3 regions of the Jiella sp. M17.18 genome follow, and region 1 is predicted to be linked to each of the others. Evidence: predicted binding sites of a transcription regulator. Region 1 holds the regulator's gene; each other region holds the start of a gene.
What was found. The regulator LexA, encoded in region 1, represses DNA repair genes until DNA is damaged. The targets are predictions, from matches to a motif close to TGTTCNNNNTGTGTTCNG.

Region 1 (7,429 bases):
GTCAGGCCGCCAGCCGACCCCCCTCGCCCGAACGCGCCGTTCAGAGCGTGACGCCGAGGCGCTCCGCCCAGACCAGCCCGGCGTCGGTGCCGTCGCGCGGCTTGTATTCGCAGCCGACCCAGCCGTCGTAGCCGATGCGATCGAGATGGGCGAAGATCCGGGGATAGGCAATCTCGCCCTCGTCCGGCTCGGCGCGGCTCGGCACGGCGGCGATCTGGACGTGGCCGATGAGCGGCAGGAAGCGCTCCAGCTTCGTCATCACGTCCCCTTCGGTGACGCCGACATGGTAGACGTCGAACATCAGCTTGATCGTGTCGGAGCCGATCTCCTCGATCAGCCCGACCGCCTCCGCCAGCGTCGAGTAGAAATAGCCCGGCTTGTCGCGCGGGTTGAGCGGCTCCAGCAGCAGCGTCACGCCCTCTGACGCCGCCTTCTCCGCGGCGAGCATCAGGTTCGACCGCATCGTCTCGCGCGCCTTCGCCCGCTGGCCCTCCGGCACGACGCCGGCCATGGCGTGGACGGAGATGGCGCCGGAGCGGCGGCAATAGTCGAGCGCCTGGTCCACCGAAGCCTGGAACTCCGCCTCGCGCCCGGGCAGCGCGCCGAGGCCGGACTCCCCCTTCTGCGCATCGCCGACCGCCGTGTTGATGCCGAGCAGCGTCACACCGCTTGCCGCGCAAGCCGCGCGGACGGCTTCCGGGGCAACGTCGTAGGGCCAGTGCAGCTCGACCGCCTTGAAGCCGGCCTTGCCCGCCGCGTCGATGCGCTCGAGCAGCGGACGGTCCGGCCAGAGAAAGCCGAGATTGGCGGAAAAGCGCGGCATGACTATCCCTTCAGGCTGAAGGAGGCGTCGAGGTCGGCGACCTCCTCCGGCGTCAGCCGGCGGACCTCCAGGTTTCGCGTCATGATCAGGAGCCTCGCCGTTTCCTCCAGCTCCTCGATGGCGAAGACGGCCGCCTCCAGCGACGGCCCCGCGACCACCGGCCCGTGATTGGCGAGGAGGACGGCCGGGTGGCGCGCGGCCCGCTCACGGATCATCGGGGCAAGCGCACTCGATCCGGGCCTGGCATAGGGCAGGACCGGGACGCGCCCGACGCGCATGACCACGTATGGCGTGATCGGCGGCACCGCGTCTTCCGGATCGACGTCGGCGAGGCAGGACAGCGCCGTCGCATGCGTCGAGTGCAGGTGCACGACCGCCCGCGCGCTCGGCCGCGCCTCGTAGAAGGCGAAGTGCAGCGGCCGCTCCTTGGTCGGCGGATCGCCGTCGACATGGGCGCCGCCGGCGTCGAGGCGCGACAGCCGGTCCGGATCGAGGAAGCCCATGCAGGAGTTGGTCGGCGTCATGAGGAAGCCGCCGTCCTCCAGCCGGACGGAGATGTTGCCCGACGAGCCGACGGTGAAGCCGCGCTCGAACAGCGAGCGCGCCCAGCGCACGATCGCATGGCGAAGCTCCTTCTCCGTCATCGCGCGGCTCCAAGGACCGCGAGTGCCTTCTCGAAGAACTGCGCGTCGCCGAAATTGCCGCTCTTCAGCGCCAGACGCAGCGGCACCGGGTCGTCGGCCGCGAGCGCCGGCACGCCGGGCGCGATCTCGGGCCCGACCTGCAGCGCCGCGAGCTTCAGCGCCGTCACGACGGCCCCGGACGTCTCGCCGCCGCCGACCGCGATGCGCCGCACGCCGGCCGCGACGGCCCCCGCGCACAGCTCCGAAAAGAAGCCCTCGATGGCCGAGGCGACCCGCTCGCGACCGAAGCGCTCCTGCACCGCCTTCACGGCGGCGGGCTCGGCGGTCGAGTAAAAGATCGGCTCCGCCTCGGCATGGGCGCCGAGGAAATCCAGCGCCGAGCGAACGGTCGTCTCGCCCGACAGGACCGCCTCGGCCGAGACGACGAAGCCCGGATGGGACTTCAGATAGGCCGCGACCTGCTCGTTGGACGCTCTCGAGCACGAGCCGCAGAGGGCGATGGCCGGCCCCTTGACCGGGGTGTAGTCCGAGCCGGCATCGCGCAGCAGGCCGCGCCGGCGGAAGTTCTCCGGCAGGCCGAGGGCGATGCCCGATCCACCGGTGACCAGGCGGTGGTCCGCCGCCGCCTCGCCGATCGCAAGGAGGTCGGCATCGGTGACGGCGTCGACGACGATCAGCCGCTTGCCGGCCTCCGCCTCCGCCCGGAAGCGTGCCGCAATCTCTCCCGCTCCGCCCCGCACGGCGCCGTAGCCGACATGGCCGACCGGCAGCGGCGTCTGGCGCTGCAGCCAGCGCCGGATGTCGGCGTCCGTCATCGGGTTGAGGGGATGGTGCTCCATCCCGGATTCGCTGAGCAGGCGATCGCCGACGAAGAGGTGGCCCATGTAGAGCGTGCGGCCGGTGGCCGGAAAGACCGGGCAGACGATGGCGGCGTCGGCGCCGAGCCTGTCGATCAGCGCCGCCGCGACGGGCCCGATATTGCCCTTCGGTGTGGAATCGAAGGTCGAGCAGTATTTGAACAGGAACTGCCGGCAGCCCTGCCCCGCCAGCCAGTCCGCCGCGGCGAGCGAGGCGGCGACCGCCTCGTCCGCAGCGATCGAGCGCGTCTTCAGCGCGACGACCGCGGCTTCGCAGTCCGGCCCCTCGCCCGATTCCGGCACGCCGGAGAACTGGACGGTGCGCATGCCGCCCTTGGCAAGGGTGTTGGCGAGATCGCTCGCCCCGGTGAAGTCGTCCGCAATGCAGCCGAGCAGCATGGTCAGCGCCCCTCCAGGCTTCCGGTCTCGAGAACGGTCCGCAGGACCGAACGGGCGGGTGTCTCCGCCCGCAAACCCGGCACGCTCGCGCGCCAGACATCATCGCGCGGCCGACCCTCCGCCGCAGGACGATGGGCGAGCCCGCGCCACGTCATTCGGACCGCCTCAGGGACCATCGCATGCATCTCCATCGCCTCCCTTTCGAACAGTCGCACCGCTCCCTCCATGGCCGACCTGGGTCCTGCCCTGCGTCAAGTGGCCCCCTCACCTGCAGCCAGAGACTGCTTGGTCGATGCATGGATTCGCGCCAGATGCCGGGCGAAGGCCTCGACGACGCCCGCGCGATCACGCGCGGAGAGGGCGTCGACGATGTCGCGATGGTCCCGATAGCTCTGGTCGACCGCCTCCGGCTGCGACATCACCCGCCGGCGATGCCCCATCATGTAGCCGTAGAGCGCCATGGTCGTATCGACGAGGATCGGGTTGCGCGCCGCCCGGTAGATGGTGCCGTGGAAATCGCGGTCGCAGATCAGGAACTGCACGGCATCGCCCTTCACCGCATCCTGGCGGCGCAGAAGCTCGGCGAGAACGTCGAGGGTCGCCGCGTCGATGTTCTCGGCGGCATCGGCGACCACCGCGAGTTCGACGACCATGCGCGCCTGGTGGACGTCGTCGACGTCGTAGCGGTTGACCGCGCTCGTGCGCACGCCGCTGGAGACCAGGAGGCCGACATCGGCGCTGACGATGCGGGTGCGCGAGCCGTGGCTGATCTCGGCGAGGCCGTGGGCGGCCAGCGTGCGCACCCCCATCCGTACGGTCTCGCGGCTGACGCCGAAGAGCGCCGCGAGCTCGCGCTCGCCCGGCAGCTGATCGCCCGGATGCAGCACGCCCGATGCAATGAATTCGGCCAGCTTGCCGCAAAGCCTGTCGCTCGCAGTCTCGCGCGCCAGCCCATTCGGCAGATCCGCCATTCCCGACAGAAGACCCGATTCCACCGCGATACCGCCCGACCAAAAGGACCACTGGTCCGATAACCGGACCAGTATCGAGGCATCACGTTACGGTCAAGCCGCCGCCGGCCGGCAACGAATGCAGATATTTAGAATGATCTGGCTGGGGCGGCAGGATTCGAACCTGCGAGTGGCGGCACCAAAAGCCGCTGCCTTACCGCTTGGCGACGCCCCAAGCGCGGATGCGCGTGACCCGTGCTATAGCGACTGCGATCCGCGTGCGCAATCGCCGCTCCGGCGCCGGCCACGCGCGGCAGCTGCCTCCCGCCGGCCATGCCTGAACCGTCGGTGCCGTGCGGGATACGCTCGATCCGGTGCCGGCTTACCTGAGGCTCCTTGCAAAAACGATGGGAGACGGCGAACGCCCCGCCCGGCCGTTGCAGCGAGGAAGGGGCTTGCAGAACACAACTAGAACAGATAGCTTTGTTCAGGTTTTGTTTTGAGGATCCGCCCATGCTGACGCGCAAGCAGCACGACCTTTTGCTGTTCATCCACGAGCGGCTGAAAGAGACGGGGGTGCCCCCCTCCTTCGACGAGATGAAGGATGCGCTCGATCTGCGGTCGAAGTCCGGCATCCACCGGCTGATCACGGCGCTGGAGGAGCGCGGTTTCATTCGGCGCCTGCCCAATCGGGCGCGAGCGCTCGAAGTGCTGAAGCTGCCGGAATCGATGCGCAATGCGGGCCGCCCCGTCGCCGTCTCCGGCGGACGCACCGGCTTCACGCCCAGCGTCATCGACGGCAGCCGGGGGACCGCGGCCGCGCCGAAGGCGCCAGCCGCGCCGCAGGCCGCCGCGGATGCCGCGGTCACGGTGCCGGTCATGGGCCGGATTGCCGCCGGCGTGCCGATCTCGGCGATCCAGCACAACACCCATTCGATCGCCGTCCCGCCGGACATGATCGGCACGGGCGAACACTATGCGCTCGACGTCAAGGGCGATTCGATGATCGAGGCCGGCATCCTGGACGGGGACACGGTCGTCATCCGCCGCTCCGACACCGCCTCTCCCGGCGAGATCGTGGTGGCGCTGGTCGACGACGAGGAGGCGACGCTGAAGCGGTTCCGGCGCCGCGGCGACCGGATCGCGCTGGAGGCCGCCAATCCGGCCTACGAGACCCGCATCTTCGGCGCCGATCGCGTCAAGGTCCAGGGCCGACTGGTCGGCCTCATCCGCCGCTACTGATCGGCGGCGGCGGGAGGAGGTCGCCGGATGTCACTCCCGCCGCCCGCCGCTGTCCTCGCCGAACGACGGAGGCACCGCGTCCTCCGCGTTGTCGGCGGCGGGGTCGGATGGCTCTGCCGGCTGGTCGGCCAGCGGCTGTTGCTCTTCCTCCCGCGCCCCTGCCTCGGCGTTGCGGCCCTTCGGGCGGTGCCAGGATTCTGGCCAGGGCGCGGCTCGGTGGCGGTTCCACGGGGCCGCGGGGACGCCGATCGACCTTCTGAACACGGGCCGCCCCGTCTGGGGGTCGCGGCGGATCGCGAGCGAGCCGGTCTCGCGCAGGGTCCGCAGCGTGACGAGCATCGCGCCGGATCGGCAGGCGGTCAGGCGGATGGCGCGCGCGACGATCGCGACATCCGCGTGGTCGCAGGCATAACCGGTCTTCCTGTAGTCGTCGGTCCAGACGATCCGCAGGCCGCTCGCCGTGCCGAAGCTGCAGACCTTTTCGCGGCATTTTGCGTCGATCCGGGGGCGAAGCGCCGGGTTGTCGCCGGCCGACGGAGACGCACCGCTTCGATAGGCACGCTCCCATTGATCGGCGACGAAGGCGTTGGTTCGCTTTCGCAGAAAGGCGACCGCGCCGTCGGGCGACAGGGCGGCGACTTCCCTGCCGCTCTCGAAGACGAGAAGGTCGGGCCGCGGCGTCCGGTCGGGCGCGAGGATAAGGCCGATCACCGCGAGCGGAACCGCCACCCAGCGGAATTGGCTGGCGAGGAAGGCCGCCGCCAGGATCGCCGCCGCGAGAAGCAGGAGCCCTGCCCCGCTGACGAGGCCGATCGACTGATCCGGGAGCAGGCCGTACAGCCGGTGCGTGATCCTCAGGACGAGGCCAATCGCCGCGCCCATCAGCTCGAGCGGCCAGGCGTCGAGCCCGAACGGCATCAGGAGGCAGCTCGCGAGCGCGAGCGGCATGATGGCGAAGCTGAAGAGCGGCATCGTCAGAAGGTTGGTGATGACGCCGAAGGCGGCTGCCTGCTGGAAATGATAGGCGGCGAAGGGCGCCGTGGCGGCGCCCGCGATCAGCGACGTCGCAACGATCCCGCCGAGCGCGCCGACGCCGAGGCGAAGCGGCGATCGCGCCTTGCGTGCCCGCCTCTCCTCCAGCTGCCGCTGGCGCCGCCTCGCAAAGGCGCCATAGGCCGCGACGAGGGCTGCGGTGGCCGCGAAGCTGAGCTGGAAGCTCGCGGTCGTCACCACATGCGGCGCCAGCACGATGACGATCGTCGCGGCGATCGAGACGTTCCGGATCGTCAGCGCCGGTCGATCGACGATGACCGCCACAAGCATGATCGCCAGCATCACGAAGGCACGCTGCGTGGCGACATTCGCGCCGGAAATGCCGAGATAGAGCGCGGCCACCGCCAGCGCGATCGCGGCGGCGACCTTCTTGGCCGGGATGCGCAACGCGGCGCCCGGCAGCAGCGCGATCAGCGACCGGACCAGCGCCATGGCTGCGCCCGTCACGATGGCGAGATGCAGGCCCGAGATCGCCAGCACATGGGCGATGCCGGTGCTGCGGAACCAGTCGGCGACATCGTCGGGGATGCCGTCGCGCTCGCCGGTGATGAGCGCCGCGGCGACGGCGCCTTCGGGGCCGGGAATGACGGCGCGAATCCGCTCGGTCATCGCCTCCCGCAGGCGCGCCAGCCAGATCGCCACCGCGCCCGGCCCGCCCCCGGGGCCTATCGCCGGACTCCCCTCGGATGGCCGGCTGCTCGGCGCGCCGAGGCTGAAGCCATAGGCGCCGAGCCCGTCGAAGAAGGGCGAATAGGCGAAGTCGTAGCCGCCGGGATAGGCCGGGCCGGATGGCGGCCCGAGCCGCACCAGGGCGTAGAACGCCTCGCCCGGCGCGATCGGCTCGTGGCGGCTCGCAACGAGGATCCGCGCCCGTTCCGGCGGCCGCGACAGCGTCGGGCGCGCCGTCGCCGCGATGTCGACGACGTAGCGATACCGTCCGCGATCGTCGCGCGAACGCTCCGCCACCACGCCGGCGATGCGCGTCGTCGCCGTGCCGGAGATGATCGTGGTGGTCGTCCAGGCCTCCTCGACGAGCGCCAGCGCGGCGCCCAGGAAGACGAAGCCGGCCGCGAGAAGGGCATTTCTGCGCCATGGCCGTTCGGCGATCCGCCATGCCGCCAGGAGGAGCAGAGCCGCCGAGACGGCCGCAACGACCGGGATGGGGCGCCAGCCGCCGGCGATCGCGGCGAGCGCTCCCGCGATCAGGCCGACCGGCATCAGGTGGAAGCCGGTCCGGGCAGCGGCTTCGGCGTCCGCCTGCCGTTCGAGCCAGAGCCGGAGCACATCGACGAGGAGCCCGGGGTCGGCGAGAAGGTCGCGCGGACGCAGGCGCAGCATGCCGTCGACGCCAGGGCGGCCTCTCGCCGTTCGCGCGGTCTCGCTCTCCGGATCCTCGCTCCAGGCCATCCGGCGGCGGCTCCGTTGCTTGTCTCTCCGCTCGCCTATGCTACACAGCGCCCA
Region 2 (7,429 bases), on a different contig from region 1:
TATCACGACTATGCCGAACAGGGCGACCTGAAGGTCCTGAAGGAGATCTCGCCCGCGCTTCTGCAGGACGAGGGCGACGGCATCCTGATCGTCGACGACCTGACCGACACCGGCAAGACCGCCGGGATCGTGCGGGCCATGCTGCCGAAGGCGCATTTCGCCACCGTCTACGCCAAGCCGAAGGGCCGGCCGCTGGTCGACACCTTCATCACCGAGGTCAGCCAGGACACCTGGATCTTCTTCCCCTGGGACCTCGGCCTGACCTTCCAGGCGCCGATCGGCAAGGGGACGGCGGGCTGAGAGGGGACAACCGGCTGGCCAGTCGGATGCTGAAGTCACCTGGACGACGCCGCTGACGGAATGCGGCGCCTGACCGGTTTTCAGCCCTGCAGTTCGGCGAAAACTCGCGGCAGCATCGCCGCCAGGTCCTCCGAGATCAGGCCGGGCCCGAACAGCTCGGCCGCCCGGCCATGCATCCACGCCGCCGCCGCCGCGGCTTCGAAGCTCGGCGAGCCCTGCGCCAGCTGCGCGGCGACGATCCCGGTGAGGACATCGCCGGTGCCGGCGGTGGCGAGCCAGGGCGTGCCGGTGGCATTGATCGCCGCGCGTCCATCCGGCGCCGCGATGACCGTGTCCCGCCCCTTCAGGACGACGACCGCCCCGGACCGCTCGGCCGCCTTGCGCGCCCGGTGGAGCTTCGAGAGAGCCTCGTCGCCGGAAAGGTCCGGAAACAGCCGCTTGAATTCCCCCGCATGCGGGGTCAGCACCAGGGCCGGCTCGCCGGAAGCGCGCGCCGAGGCCTTCTGGGCGGCCTCGAACAGCGTCTCCGGCTCGTCCTGGAACGCGGTGATGCCGTCGGCATCGAGAACCAGCCGCCGGTCCGCGGAAAGGATCGCCCCGGCATAGCGACGGGCGCCCTCGCCGGCGCCAAAGCCCGGCCCGAGCACGAAGGCGTTGAAGCGGGCGTCCTCCAGATGTCCGGCGAGTTCCTCTGCGTCCTCGCAGCGACGCAGCATGACGGCGGTCAACTGCGCCGCATTGATGAGAAGCGCCGCGCCCGGGCAGAACACCGTTACCAGCCCCGCCCCCGCTCGCAATGCCGCCACCGCCGCCAGCCGCGCGGCGCCGGTCTTCGACGCCGGACCGGAGAAGACGACGGCATGGCCGCGGTCGTATTTGTGACCGGCCGCGGTCGGAAAACTGAGGCGGTGCCGCCACAGCGCCGGCTCGTTGGCGAAGGCGCGCGGCGCGATCTCGCCAAGCACCGACGGCGATATTCCGATGTCGGCGACGACGGTCTCGCCGCAGAGGCTTCTCCCAGGCTCGAGAAGATGCCCCGGCTTGCGGCGGAAGAAGGTCACCGTCAGGTCTGCCCGCACGGCCGGCCCGAGCGCCTGCCCGCTGGCGCCGGCGAGGCCGGAGGGAAGGTCGATGGCGACCACCGGCGTTGCGGACGCGTTGACCATCTCGATCGCTGCCGCCGCCGCTCCCTCCACGGCGCGCGAGAGGCCGGCGCCGAAGAGGCCGTCGACGACCACATCGAAGTCGGCCGGTTCGAACGCGTCGAGCGGCGCGGTCTCGCCGTGAAAGCCGCCGGCCGCGATGGCGGCGTCGCCGGTGAGGCTTTCGCGGGACGCCAGCGCGAAGACCGTCACCGCCCTTCCCCGCTCCTGCAGCAGCCGGGCAGCGGCCCATGCGTCGCCGCCGTTGTTGCCGGGACCGGCGAGCAGCGCCACCCGCCGCGCCTGCGGGAACCGGCTGAGAAGCGCGTCCGCCACCGCACCGGCGGCCCGCTCCATTAGCACGATTCCGGGCACGCCCCGCTCGATCGTCCGTCGGTCGGCCGCCCCCATCTCGTCGGGGGTCAACAAGACACAGGCAGATGCATCATCTTTCGGCATGGAGACTGCTCACTTCGCGATCATTCTGCATTTATTCCGGGCGGCAGGTGACAGGCTTTCGGCTCTCATGTAGCTCTCGTCGCAGTCGCATACAGGCGCCGCCTGCTGCTGGATTGGCTTTCCTGCGCCGGTTTGGCATCATGCGCCCGGGAGTTCTCGCCTGCCAGTCACCTGCGGACTGTTCCGAACCCGTCGCGAATGCGGACACGTCTTGGCACGGCACGTGCTTGAGCGCGTCTGACGGGCCGGCGGTCCGTGACGGGGACAAGACCAACAAAGGAATGTCGATGAAGAAGGTCGAGGCAATCATCAAGCCGTTCAAGCTGGATGAGGTGAAGGAGGCGCTGCAGGAAGTCGGCCTGCAGGGCATCACCGTCACCGAAGCCAAGGGTTTCGGCCGCCAGAAGGGCCATACCGAGCTCTATCGCGGCGCCGAATACGTCGTCGACTTCCTGCCCAAGGTGAAGGTCGAGGTGGTCCTCGGGGACGACGCGGTCGCAGCGGCCGTCGAGGCGATCCGCAAGGCGGCGCAGACCGGGCGCATCGGCGACGGCAAGATCTTCGTCTCCAACATCGAGGAAGCGATCCGCATCCGCACCGGCGAATCCGGTACGGACGCGATCTGATCGCGATCCGCCTCTCTCCATCGTAACTGACGCCACAACAGGAAGGGTTGCCATGACGACCGCCAACGAGATTCTGAAGCAGATCAAGGACAACGACGTGAAATTCGTCGACCTGCGCTTCACCGATCCGAAGGGCAAGACGCAGCACGTCACGATGGACGCCTCCGTCGTCGACGAGGACATGTTCTCGGAAGGCTCGATGTTCGACGGCTCGTCCATCGCCGGCTGGAAGGCGATCAACGAATCCGACATGGTGCTGATGCCGGATCCCGAGACCGCCTACATGGATCCGTTCTTCGCGCAGTCGACCATGGCCGTCGTCTGCGACATCCTCGACCCGATCTCCGGCGAGGCCTACAACCGCGACCCGCGCTCGACCGCCAAGAAGGCCGAGGCCTACCTCACCCAGTCCGGCACCGGCGACACCGCCTATTTCGGCCCCGAGGCCGAGTTCTTCATCTTCGACGACGTCCGCTTCAAGGCCGATCCGTACAACACCGGCTTCAAGCTCGACTCGACCGAGCTGCCGTCGAACGACGACACCGAATACGAGACCGGCAATCTCGGCCATCGCCCGCGCATCAAGGGCGGCTACTTCCCGGTCCCGCCGGTCGACTCGTGCCAGGACATGCGCTCGGAAATGCTGACGGTGATGGCCGAGATGGGCGTCTCGGTCGAGAAGCACCATCACGAGGTGGCTGCCGCCCAGCACGAGCTCGGCATCAAGTTCGACACGCTGACGCGCAACGCCGACAAGATGCAGATCTACAAGTACGTGATCCACCAGGTCGCCAACGCCTACGGCAAGACCGCGACCTTCATGCCGAAGCCGGTCTATGGCGACAACGGCTCGGGCATGCACGTCCACCAGTCGATCTGGAAGGGCGGCAAGCCGACCTTCGCGGGCAACGAATATGCCGGCCTGTCGGAGAACTGCCTGTTCTACATCGGCGGCATCATCAAGCACGCCAAGGCGCTGAACGCCTTCACCAACCCATCGACCAACTCGTTCAAGCGCCTGGTCCCGGGCTTCGAGGCGCCGGTGCTGCTCGCCTATTCGGCCCGCAACCGCTCGGCCTCCTGCCGCATCCCATTCGGCCAGTCGCCGAAGGCCAAGCGCGTCGAGGTCCGCTTCCCCGACCCGACGGCGAACCCCTACCTCGCCTTCTCCGCCATGCTGATGGCCGGCCTCGACGGCATCAAGAACAAGATCCATCCGGGCTCGGCCATGGACAAGGATCTCTACGACCTGCCGCCGGAGGAGCTGAAGGAGATCCCGACGGTCTGCCGGTCGCTGCGCGAGGCGATGGAGTCGCTCGACGCCGACCGCGAATTCCTGAAGGCCGGCGGCGTCTTCGACGACGACCAGATCGACGCCTTCATTGACCTGAAGATGGCCGAGGTGCTGCGCTACGAGATGACGCCGCATCCGATCGAGTTCGACATGTACTACTCGATCTGAGGCTTCGGTCGGCTCGTCCGGCCGGCAGTGCTATCCTCGAGGGGCGTCCGGCAACGGGCGCCCCTTTTTTCGGTTGGACCGGCGGCGGGCACTCCGGCAGACGGCGGCATGACGACGACCCGATGCAGCAGATTTTCGTGGAAAACGGCTCAAATCGTCCGGGTTGCGGTCCCCGGCAAGCCGGGCGGCTTGAAGAACATTTCGTGAAAGTATAGCAAGGGGCCATGATCGCGGCGCAGCATGAGACCGGTTCGAGGACACGAGGAACGTTGATTCGATGAGCGACGACCTGTTTTCGGGCAACGCCGCGCGTCAGTCCCGCACGCCGAAGGCCGCCTCTCCCGTCCGCAAGCCTGCCGCCTTCGAGCCGGGCGCCGACTACACCGCCGCCGACATCGAGGTGCTGGAGGGGCTGGAGCCGGTCCGGCGCCGCCCCGGCATGTATATCGGCGGCACCGACGAGAAGGCCGTCCACCACCTCTTCGCCGAAGTCATCGACAATGCGATGGACGAGGCGACGGCCGGACATGCCAACTTCATCGAGGTATCGCTGGAGGCCGACGGGACGCTTTCCGTCTCCGACAACGGCCGCGGCATCCCGATCGACCCGCATCCGAAATATAAGAACCGCTCGGCGCTCGAAGTCATCATGACGACGCTGCACGCCGGCGGAAAGTTCGATTCCAAGGTCTACGAGACCTCCGGCGGCCTGCATGGCGTCGGTGTATCGGTCGTCAACGCGCTCTCCGAGCACCTCGAGGTCGAGGTCGCGCGCAATCGCAAGCTCTACCGTCAGACCTATTCGCGCGGGATCGCCACCAGCGAACTGCGGGAAGTCGGCGAAATCCAGAACCGCCGCGGCACCCGCGTTCGGTTCCGGCCCGACCCGCAGATCTTCGGCGCCGGCGTTTCCTTCCGCCCGGAGCGGCTGTTCGCCATGGCCCGCTCCAAGGCGTATCTCTTCGGCGGAGTCGAGATCCGCTGGTCCTGCGACCAGAGCCTGATCGACCCGGCGGGTCCCGTGCCGGCGCGCGAGACGTTCCACTTCCCGGGCGGGCTGAAGGACTATCTGGATTCCACGCTCGGCGCAGAGCACCGGGTGACCTCGCAGATCTTTGCCGGACGCACCGAGAAGGTCTCGGGCCACGGCGCCGTCGAATGGGCGGTGAGCTGGACGCCGGAGGACGGGTTCGTCCGTTCCTACTGCAACACCATCCCGACGCCGGAGGGCGGCACGCACGAGGCGGGCCTCCGCGCCGTCTTGCTGCGCGGCATCAAGGCTTTCGCGGAAGTCTCTGGAAACAAACGCGCTTCGATCGTCACCGGCGACGACGTTATGCAGACGGCCTCGGCCATGCTGTCGGTGTTCATCCGCGAGCCGGAATTCGTCGGACAGACCAAGGACCGGCTGGCGACGGTCGAGGCGCAGCGCATCGTCGAGCAGTCGATGCGCGACAGCTTCGACATCTGGCTCGCCTCCTCGCCGCAGGACGCCGCCCGGCTGATCGACTGGGTGGTGGAGCGCGCCGACGAGCGGCTGCGCCGCCGCCAGGAGAAGGAAGTCAGCCGCAAGACCGCGACGCGTAAGCTGCGGCTTCCCGGCAAGCTGGCGGACTGCTCGCAGACCGGGGCCGCCGGCGCCGAACTCTTCATCGTCGAGGGCGATTCGGCAGGCGGCTCGGCGAAGCAGGCGCGCGACCGAAAGGTCCAGGCGATCCTGCCCTTGCGCGGCAAGATCCTCAACGTCGCCAGCGCCGGGCGCGACAAGCTGACGGCGAACCAGCAGCTCGCCGACCTCATCCAGGCGCTCGGCTGCGGCACGCGCTCGAAGTACCGGGACGAGGACCTGCGATACGAGCGGGTCATCGTCATGACGGACGCCGACGTCGACGGCGCCCACATCGCCTCGCTGCTCATCACCTTCTTCTACCAGGAGATGCCCGAGTTGATCCGCAAGGGTCACCTCTTCCTCGCCGTGCCGCCGCTCTACAGGCTGACGCAGGGCGGCAAGACCGCCTATGCCCGCGACGACCGCCACCGCGAGCAGCTGATCGCGCGCGAGTTCAAGGGCAAGGGCAAGATCGAGGTCTCGCGCTTCAAGGGTCTCGGCGAGATGCTGCCCGGGCAGCTCAAGGAAACCACGATGGACCCGAAGAAGCGCACGCTGCTTCGCGTCGTCATGGACGAGGCGCCGGAAGCCGGCACGTCCGGCGCGGTCGACGCGCTGATGGGCAACAAGCCGGACCTGCGCTTTCGCTTCATCCAAGAGCGGGCGGCCTTCGCCGAAGACCTCGACATCTGAGGAGCGCTGCGCTTCGGTCACTTCGCGGTCTGACCGCCCGTTCTGCGGTGCGTGTCGGCGTCTCGGCAGGCGCGAAGCAGCGTCCGGGAGATCGAAAGGCTCCGGCTGCGGGTCGCGGGCTTCCCGTTCCTGCTGTAAGAAGACGCTCCGAAGGCCGGCTGCGCGTCGGCCGACCCCGCATTCTGACCACCGTCGTCCGGAGATGATCCCGATGTTGTACCTATCGCGCGTCCGCCTCGCCGGTCTTGCCGCAACAGCTTCGCTGCTGGCTGCCGGCCCGGTTCTTGCTCAGCAGGCTGAAAAGCCCGCCGCGCCGGCTTCCGGTACCGCGAAGATTGAGACCGTGCAGACGCCGGCCGGTGCGGCGCCTGCCGCGCCCGCTGGGAGCGGTACGGCCACCCCGAAGGCCGCCGAAGCGCCGGCGAAAACCGGCGCTGCCGCCGCTCAAGCAACCACGGCCGTCGGGACGCCGGCGGCGAAGTCCGAGACGGCCGACACCGGCGCGATGACGAAGACGGTCGAGACCCTGCCGGTGATGATCCAGGACGTCCAGATCGTCGGCCCGTGGAAGGACGGCGACAAGGAGGGCGTCTGGCGCACGATCATCGCGCAGCCGGATGGCGACTCCGGCAAGTCGCACTTCTTCATCCAGCAGATCGAGACCGACGGCAACGAATACAAGCTGCTCTCGACCACCGAGATCAAGGAGATCTCCAATGTCGACGGTTCGATCCTCGGCTATCGCGCTGACGATCCGAGCGACGTCGACCCGAACAGCCTGATGCTGTTCTTCGAAATCGTCCCGGCGGGGGCACAGATCTCGGAGACCTACGAACTGCGCTTCCATCCGGGCAAGCCCTACACCTTCGGACCGTCCACCAACTGACGCAGTGCCGGCTCGATCGGCGGTCGAGCCCGCCCGCGGGCGGCTCGGCGCATCGAGGGTTCGTCGGGCGCCCGGCTCATTCGGGGGCACCCCGTCCGGACGTAGCGTGCAGGAGCCGCTGCAGCGCCCCGGTCGCAACCTCCGGGGCTTCCAGCGAAACCATGTGGCCGATGCCTTCCAGCATGGTCAGCGCGGCCCCGGGTATCGCCGCAGCCATCTCCCGCGATCGCTGCGGCGCAATGATCTCGTCCG
Region 3 (7,429 bases), on a different contig from region 1:
GCTTGAAGCCCGGGAGCATCTCGGCGGTCGGGCGCTTGTCCTCGGTGATCGTGTCGCCGACGCGGGTGTCGGCCACTTCCTTGATCGAGGCCGTAATGAAGCCGAGTTCGCCGGGGCCGAGCGCGTCGACCTGCACCATCTTCGGGGTGAAGACGCCGACCCGGTCCACCGGATACTTTGCGTCCGTACCCATCATGCGGATGGTCTGGCCCTTCTTCAGCTCGCCGTCGATGATGCGCACGAGCACGATGACGCCGAGATAGGCGTCGTACCAGGAGTCGACGAGCATCGCCTTCAGCGGCGCCTTGCGGTCGCCTTCCTTCGGCGGCGGGAGGCGATGGACGATCGCCTCCAGCACGTCCTCGATGCCGAGGCCGGACTTCGCCGAGATCATCACCGCTTCGGAGGCGTCGATGCCGATCACCTCCTCGATCTGCTCCTTCACCTTGTCCGGCTCGGCCGCCGGGAGGTCGATCTTGTTCAGCACCGGGACGATGTCGAGATCGTTGTCGAGCGCGAGATAGACATTGGCGAGCGTCTGCGCCTCGACCCCCTGCGCGGCGTCGACGACCAGGAGCGCACCCTCGCAGGCCGACAGCGAGCGGGACACCTCATAGGCGAAGTCGACATGCCCCGGCGTGTCGATGAGGTTCAGGACATAGGTCTCGCCGTTCTTTGCGGTGTAGTGCAGGCGCACGGTCTGCGCCTTGATGGTGATGCCGCGCTCGCGCTCGATGTCCATCGAGTCGAGAACCTGATCCTTCATCTCACGGGTATCGAGCCCGCCGGTGTTCTGGATCAGACGGTCGGCCAGCGTCGACTTCCCGTGGTCGATATGGGCGACGATCGAGAAGTTGCGGATATGGTCGAGGGGCGTATTCGCGGGCATGGTGCTCATGCGCCGCGATATAAAGATTTGTCGGCATTCTTGGAAGCGTCGCTTTCGCGTTGCGAGAACGCGCTATGTCGGACGAACCACCTCCTGAACGATCGCGGCACGAAGGCTGGAAGGCGATGGCACGAGAGATCGAGCGCAAGTTCCTGCTGGCCCCGGACGGCTGGCGGAGCCGCGTCACCGAGGTGAAGCGGCTGAAGCAGTTCTACCTCTTCGCCCGGGAGGACGCCTCTCTGCGGGTTCGCATCATCGACGGCAAGACGGCCTTCCTGACGCTGAAGACCGGCACAGGGATCGATCGCGGCGAGTTCGAATACGATATCCCGCTGTCCGACGCGGAAGACATGGAGCCGGACCGCATCGGCAATGTGATCGAGAAGACCCGCCACATCGTTCCGCTCGGCGCCCGCAAGATCGAGATCGACATCTTTGCGGGCGCGCTCGCCGGTCTGGAAGTTGCCGAGATCGAACTGGAATCGGCTGACGAAGCGATCGACCTGCCGGCCTTCCTCGGAACCGAGATCACCGGCGACCCGCGCTATTCCAACATGCGCCTCGCTTTGGACGGGCGTCCGAGCGACGACGACGGTCGCTCGGCCTGAGCCGCCCTCCTCCCGCCATCGGTGCCGCGACCCTCAGCGCGCCGCCAGCGCCGCCCGCGCATGTGCCGACTGGCGGTGATGGCTGTGGCAGATCGCGATCGCCAGCGCGTCGGCGGAATCGTCGCTGTCGAACGTCGCCTTCGGCATCAGCACCTTCACCATCATGTGGATCTGGTGCTTCTCCCCATGGCCGACCCCGATGACGGCCTTCTTCACCGCGTTCGGCGCATATTCCGCGACGGGCAGCCCCGCCAGCGCCGGCACCAGCAGCGCGACGCCGCGCGCCTGGCCGAGCTTCAGCGTCGCCACGGCGTCCTTGTTGACGAAGGTCTGCTCCACCGCCGCCTCGTCCGGACGATAGGAATGGATGACCTGCGACAGCCCCTCATGCAGCTGGCAGAGCCTGGAGGCGAGGTCGCGCTTGTTGTCGGAGGTGACGGTCCCGCTCGCCACGAAGCGCAGCGAATTTCCCAGCGTTTCCACCACGCCCCAGCCGGTACGGCGCAGGCCCGGATCGATGCCGACGATGCGGATGGGTGCCTCCATTAACATTTTCTTCAACCTTGCCTCTATCCGAATCGGCGCCGATTGGACAGACGAAACGTGAACAAAAGTAAAACGAACCCGGCTTTCTGCGCCGGCGGAGGACATGCCATGATCGACTGCGGGCTGTCGCTCGCCGAGGCGTAGGGGATACCGGTGTCGCCAGGGCCTTGTAGCGCGGCACGGAGCTGACCGCGCCGTTCCAACCCTCCTCGCGCTACGTTGCGCATCGCTCGCCAGAAAGGCGTCCGGCGGCCCGTTCGCCTCTAAGCCCGTCATTTCCGGACGTAGACCGCCTCCGTCACGTCGCGCTCCCCGAGCGCCCGCAACTGTGCCGGGCTGGCCTTGATCGTGCCGCTGGTGAAGCGAAAGCCGATGAGCTTGCCGGACGCCCAGGGAACGACTCCGGCGCGGAACGTCCTGTCCGAGCAGTCGAACACGACGAGGCTTTTCGGTGTCGCCCGATCGTACTGCTTGGAGAGGCGCATCCCGCCGTCGGAGATATCGACGCACATCGCGTCCTCGAGATATTGCAGCTGGATGGTCAGAAGCTTCACCGGCCGCAGCCGCGTCCGTCGCCGCTGCCATCGGCGTCGATTGGTCGGATCCGGGATCAGGTCGTCCTTCATCTTCCGCCCTCCGCGGCCATAGTCAGGATGACTGTCGATCCGCAGTCCTTAATGAAATCGGAAGATATCGCCCGCGAGTTAGCCAACTATCGAAGTAACTGGCATGTATTGCGGGCCGGCAACGGTTATGGCCTCCGACATGCTTTCCGAAAACCGGAAGCTTCAGCGAAATTCAAAATAAATATCGAGCGAATTTCTTCGGAAGCCCCGATCGTGGAAGCGCCGAAGAAGCCGGCGCAGAGGAGCGGCAACGCTTCTGAAACAGGAACTTGGAGGCGGAGCCAGCTGCGATCCGACGCCCGGGCTCACATTCCCCTGCGTCGCCTTGCAGAGCAAGCTGCGGCAGGGTGCTCCCGTCGCAGGGCCTCCGCAGCAGCGGCCAACGGTAGAGGCGGCGCCGCGCCGCATGGAGGTCCTCCACGCGGCAGCCGGGCGACGCGAAGGCCGGCGATCTAGGCCGCCGACAGCTTCGCCATCACCTCTTCGTCGACCTCGAAGTTCGCGTAGACGTTCTGGACGTCGTCGTCGTCGTCGAGATTGGCGATCAGCTTCAGGACGCTCTGCGCCTTTTCCTCGTCGACCGGGGCGCCGGTCTGCGGCCGCCAGATCGCGCGCACGCTCTCGGCCTCGCCGAGCGAGGCTTCCAGCGCGGTCGAGACTTCGTTGAGATCTTCGAAGGCGGTGATGATCGTGTGGCCGTTCTCGTCCGACTGCACGTCGTCGGCGCCCGCCTCGATCGCCGCCTCCATCACCTTGTCCGCATCGCCGACCGAGGCCGGATAGACGATCTCGCCGACGCGGTCGAACATGAAGCCGACGGAGCCGGTCTCGCCGAGGGCGCCGCCCGACTTGGTGAAGTAGGAGCGCACGTTGGAGGCGGTGCGGTTGCGGTTGTCGGTCAGCGCCTCGACGATGACCGCGACGCCGCCCGGCCCGTAGCCTTCGTAGCGGACCTCTTCGTAGTTCTCGCTGTCGCCGCCGGACGCCTTCTTGATCGCGCGCTCGATATTGTCCTTCGGCATCGACTGCGCCTTGGCGTTGTTGATCGCCAGGCGCAGGCGCGGATTCATGTCGGGGTCGGGCGTGCCAGCCTTGGCGGCGACGGTGATCTCGCGCGCGAGCTTGGAAAACAGCTTCGAGCGGACGGCATCCTGCCGTCCCTTGCGATGCATGATGTTCTTGAACTGTGAGTGGCCGGCCATGGCGATCCTTACGTCGAGCTGATCTGTCGGCAGAAAGTGACCGTCATATAAAAAAAGCCGGTGCCGACGTCCAGAACGAGACAGGCCGGCAGGTCGTCGGTGGCCGCTCCTGCGGCTCCGACACGAGCAGGTCTATCGCAGCAGGCCCTTCACGACCGTCGAAGCCCTGCCGAAGTCCATCTGGCCGGAATAGCGCTCCTTGAGCTTGTTCATGCAGCGCCCGACGTCGCGCAAGCCCTTGGAATCGGTCTCCTCCACGGCCTGCCGGCAGGCGCGTTCGATCTCGCCGGTGTCGAGCTGCGCCGGCATGAAGCCGCGGATGATGCCGATCTCCTCGCGCTCCTGCTCGGCGAGTTCGAGACGTCCGGCCTCCTCGTATTCCTGCGCCGACTCCTGCCGCTGCTTCACCATCTTGACGAGGATCTGCTGTACCTCCTCGTCGCCGACCGGGTCGCGCCCCGCCGCGCGGTTGGCGACGTCGCGGTCCTTGATCGCGGCGTTGATCAGCCGCAGCGTCGAGATCCGGCGTTTGTCCTGGTCCTTGAGGGCTGCGTTCAGTGCCTCGGCGATCATCTCGCGCATGAGAGTGTCGACTTTCGGGTTCGGTCACATTGCCCGCACGGCGCCATCGCGACCGTCTGACCGTAATCCATACCTGTTCTCGCCGGCGGTAAAGCCGATTCGAATGCGGGGTTCTCTGTTCGATGCGAAGAGTTGTGGTTCTGTCGCCTGTTTGCATCTCCAGGAGCCGAAGAGCGGCTGCCTTATGGTCTTGCGATGCGGCGCGCCGCGGATGTAGAGACTTCCCCGCCGATCCGCAAGTTCCCTTGTGAAAGACCTTTACCCAGCCGATATGGCGCGGGGCTGGTCTCTTGCGCGATCGCGGGCGTCCGAAGGATGGAAAGGGCAGGTTATGAGCGAAGGCTGGACGAAGCGGCAGGTCACCGCGCTCCTGGTGCTGAGCGACGGCACCGTGATCGAGGGCTTCGGCCTCGGCGCCGAGGGCGCAGTCGAGGGCGAGGTCTGCTTCAACACCGCGCTCACCGGCTATCAGGAGATCCTGACCGATCCCTCCTATGCCAAGCAGATCGTGACCTTCACCTTCCCGCATATCGGCAATGTCGGCGCCAATGACGAGGATCTGGAGAATCTCGCGACAGGTCCGGGCGCCGGTGCGGTCGGCGCCATCTTCCGCGCGGATGTGACCGCGCCGTCGAACTACCGCTCCTCCGGCCACCTCGACGCCTGGCTGAAGGCGCGCGGCATCATCGCCCTCTCCGGCATCGACACGCGGGCGTTGACCGCGCTGATTCGCGAGAAGGGCATGCCCAACGCCGTCATCGCCCATGCGCCGGACGGCGTCTTCGATCTCGACGCGCTGAAGCGGCGGGCGGCCGCCTGGAGCGGCATCGTCGGCCTGGACCTCGCCAAGGATGTCGGCAGCCGCGAGGCCGCGGCCTGGGACGAGATGCCCTGGACCTGGAACACCGGCTACGGCAAGCAGGGCGCGCCGCGCTACAAGATCGTCGCCATCGACTACGGCACCAAGCGCAACATCCTGCGGCTGATGGCCGGGGAAGGCGCCGAGGTGGTCGTCGTGCCGCCGACGGCGAGTGCGAAGGAGATCCTCGCCCACGAGCCGGACGGCGTCTTCCTGTCCAACGGCCCCGGCGATCCCGCCGCGACCGGCGAATATGCCGTGCCGGTGATCCGGGAACTGGTGGAGGCGAACGTGCCGCTGTTCGGCATCTGCCTCGGCCACCAGATGCTGGCGCTGGCGCTCGGGGGCCGGACCGAGAAGATGCACCAGGGCCACCACGGCGCGAACCATCCGGTGAAGGACTTCACCACCGGCAAGGTCGAGATCGTGTCGATGAACCACGGCTTCGCGGTCGCTGCGGATTCTCTGCCAGACGGCGTCGAGGAGACCCATCGCTCGCTCTTCGACGGCTCGAACTGCGGCCTGCGCCTCGCGGACAAGCCGGTGTTCTCGGTCCAGCATCATCCCGAGGCATCGCCGGGCCCGCAGGATTCGCACTACCTCTTCAAGCGCTTCTTCGAGACGATCGACGCGCACAAGGCGGGCAAGGTCGCCGCCTGAGGCCGGCGCGGCGGCGGCGAGCGCCGGCCGGGCCGTCGATGACGACCAGGACACGCGGCGCCGTCCGCGCGATCGCGGCATCGCCCTTCATCTGAGGCCATCGATGCGCTAGCTGCCGGACATTACCTCACCGGCAGGCGGAGCCATGACCGACAAATCGATCGACCACGCCTTCACGGCAAGCGCAGCCCTCGGCGCCGCATCCGACCCGACCTATGCCGGCGCCCTCTCCTTCATGCGGCGCCGCTTCACCAAGGACGTCGCTGGCACCGACGTCACGGTCTGGGGCGTTCCCTTCGACAGCGCCGTCTCCAACCGTCCTGGCACGCGGTTCGGGCCGCAGGCGCTGCGCCGTGCCTCGGCGATCTTCGACAACGACCCGCAATATCCCTTCGCGCGCGACCTGTTCGAGGCCCTTGCCGTCGTCGACTACGGCGACTGCCTCCTCGACTACCGCCTGCCCGAGACCGCCCATACCCGTATCCGCGAGGAGGCGAGCGCCCTTCTCGGCAAGACCGGCTTCCTCCTCACCCTCGGCGGCGACCATTCGATCACCTTTCCGCTGCTCGAGGCGCATGCGGAGCGTCACGGCAGGTTGTCGCTCGTCCAGTTCGACGCGCACCAGGACACCTGGCCGCTCGCCCAGGCCGCCGACGGGAGCCTGCGCGTCGACCACGGCTCCTTCACCAAGGCGGCGATCGAGGCCGGCCTGATCGATCCCGAGACGTCGATCCAGGTCGGCATCCGCACCCATGCCCCTGAGACCTGCGGCATCGACATCCTCGACGGCGAAGCGGTGGAGGACATGACCGCCGCCGCGATCGCCGAGCGGATTTATGAGCGGACCGGCGGCACCAACGTCTACCTCACCTTCGACATCGACTGCCTCGACGCCGCCTTCGCCCCCGGCACCGGCACGCCGGTCGCCGGAGGACCCTCCAGCGCCAAGATGCTGCGGGTGCTGCGCCATCTGAAAACCCTGCAGCTCGTCGGCGCCGATGTCGTCGAGGTGTCGCCGCCTTACGACCACGCCGACATCACCGCCATCGCCGGCTCCACAGTCGCTATGTACCTCCTCGGCATCCTCGCGGAGAAGAAGGCCGGCTGACGAACGCCGCGTGCAGCGGAAGCCACGCTGCACCGCCGCAATCATGACCCGACGTCACGAATCTTGAATGGCGTGGCGTCCCATTTTCGCTCACCTCCGGGACTAGCCCCACCGGCAGCGATTCGATCCTCTTCCAAAGGCGCCCGCCATGCAGACCATCCCCTTCATCGACCTCGGCACGCAGCGCGACCGCATCCGCGACAAGGTCGACCGGCGGATCGCGACGGTGCTGGATCACGGTGCCTTCGTCATGGGCCCGGAGATCCGCGAGCTGGAGGGAGCGCTGTCGGCCTTCAACGGCATGGCGCACACGCTTTCCTGCGCGTCCGGCACCGATGCCCTCGCCCTG

Region 2: a site for LexA is predicted at 4,182-4,199, ahead of parE (DNA topoisomerase IV subunit B). Genes of this name have one in related genera too.
Region 3: a site for LexA is predicted at 2,101-2,118, ahead of ruvC (crossover junction endodeoxyribonuclease RuvC). Genes of this name have one in related genera too.

Annotation. Positions count from the first base shown of each region.
Region 1 is NZ_JBFTEH010000007.1:202,147-209,575, forward strand. It holds gene AB5S17_RS14745 (hydroxypyruvate isomerase family protein) at 41-823, opposite strand; gene otnC (3-oxo-tetronate 4-phosphate decarboxylase) at 826-1,467, opposite strand; gene otnK (3-oxo-tetronate kinase) at 1,464-2,723, opposite strand; gene AB5S17_RS14760 (FadR/GntR family transcriptional regulator) at 2,975-3,718, opposite strand; tRNA gene AB5S17_RS14765 (tRNA-Gln) at 3,834-3,908, opposite strand; gene lexA (transcriptional repressor LexA) at 4,187-4,915, shown strand; gene AB5S17_RS14775 (ComEC/Rec2 family competence protein) at 4,946-7,375, opposite strand.
Region 2 is NZ_JBFTEH010000008.1:111,865-119,293, reverse strand. It holds gene gpt (xanthine phosphoribosyltransferase) at 1-300, shown strand, start outside; gene AB5S17_RS15820 (NAD(P)H-hydrate dehydratase) at 381-1,901, opposite strand; gene AB5S17_RS15815 (P-II family nitrogen regulator) at 2,189-2,527, shown strand; gene glnA (type I glutamate--ammonia ligase) at 2,580-3,989, shown strand; gene parE (DNA topoisomerase IV subunit B) at 4,267-6,291, shown strand; gene AB5S17_RS15800 (hypothetical protein) at 6,797-7,177, shown strand; gene AB5S17_RS15795 (alpha/beta fold hydrolase) at 7,254-7,429, opposite strand, start outside.
Region 3 is NZ_JBFTEH010000002.1:252,323-259,751, forward strand. It holds gene lepA (translation elongation factor 4) at 1-889, opposite strand, end outside; gene AB5S17_RS04635 (CYTH domain-containing protein) at 1,015-1,497, shown strand; gene ruvC (crossover junction endodeoxyribonuclease RuvC) at 1,531-2,043, opposite strand; gene AB5S17_RS04645 (hypothetical protein) at 2,316-2,669, opposite strand; gene AB5S17_RS04650 (YebC/PmpR family DNA-binding transcriptional regulator) at 3,122-3,871, opposite strand; gene AB5S17_RS04655 (GatB/YqeY domain-containing protein) at 4,004-4,453, opposite strand; gene carA (glutamine-hydrolyzing carbamoyl-phosphate synthase small subunit) at 4,785-5,972, shown strand; gene speB (agmatinase) at 6,118-7,080, shown strand; gene AB5S17_RS04670 (DegT/DnrJ/EryC1/StrS family aminotransferase) at 7,229-7,429, shown strand, end outside.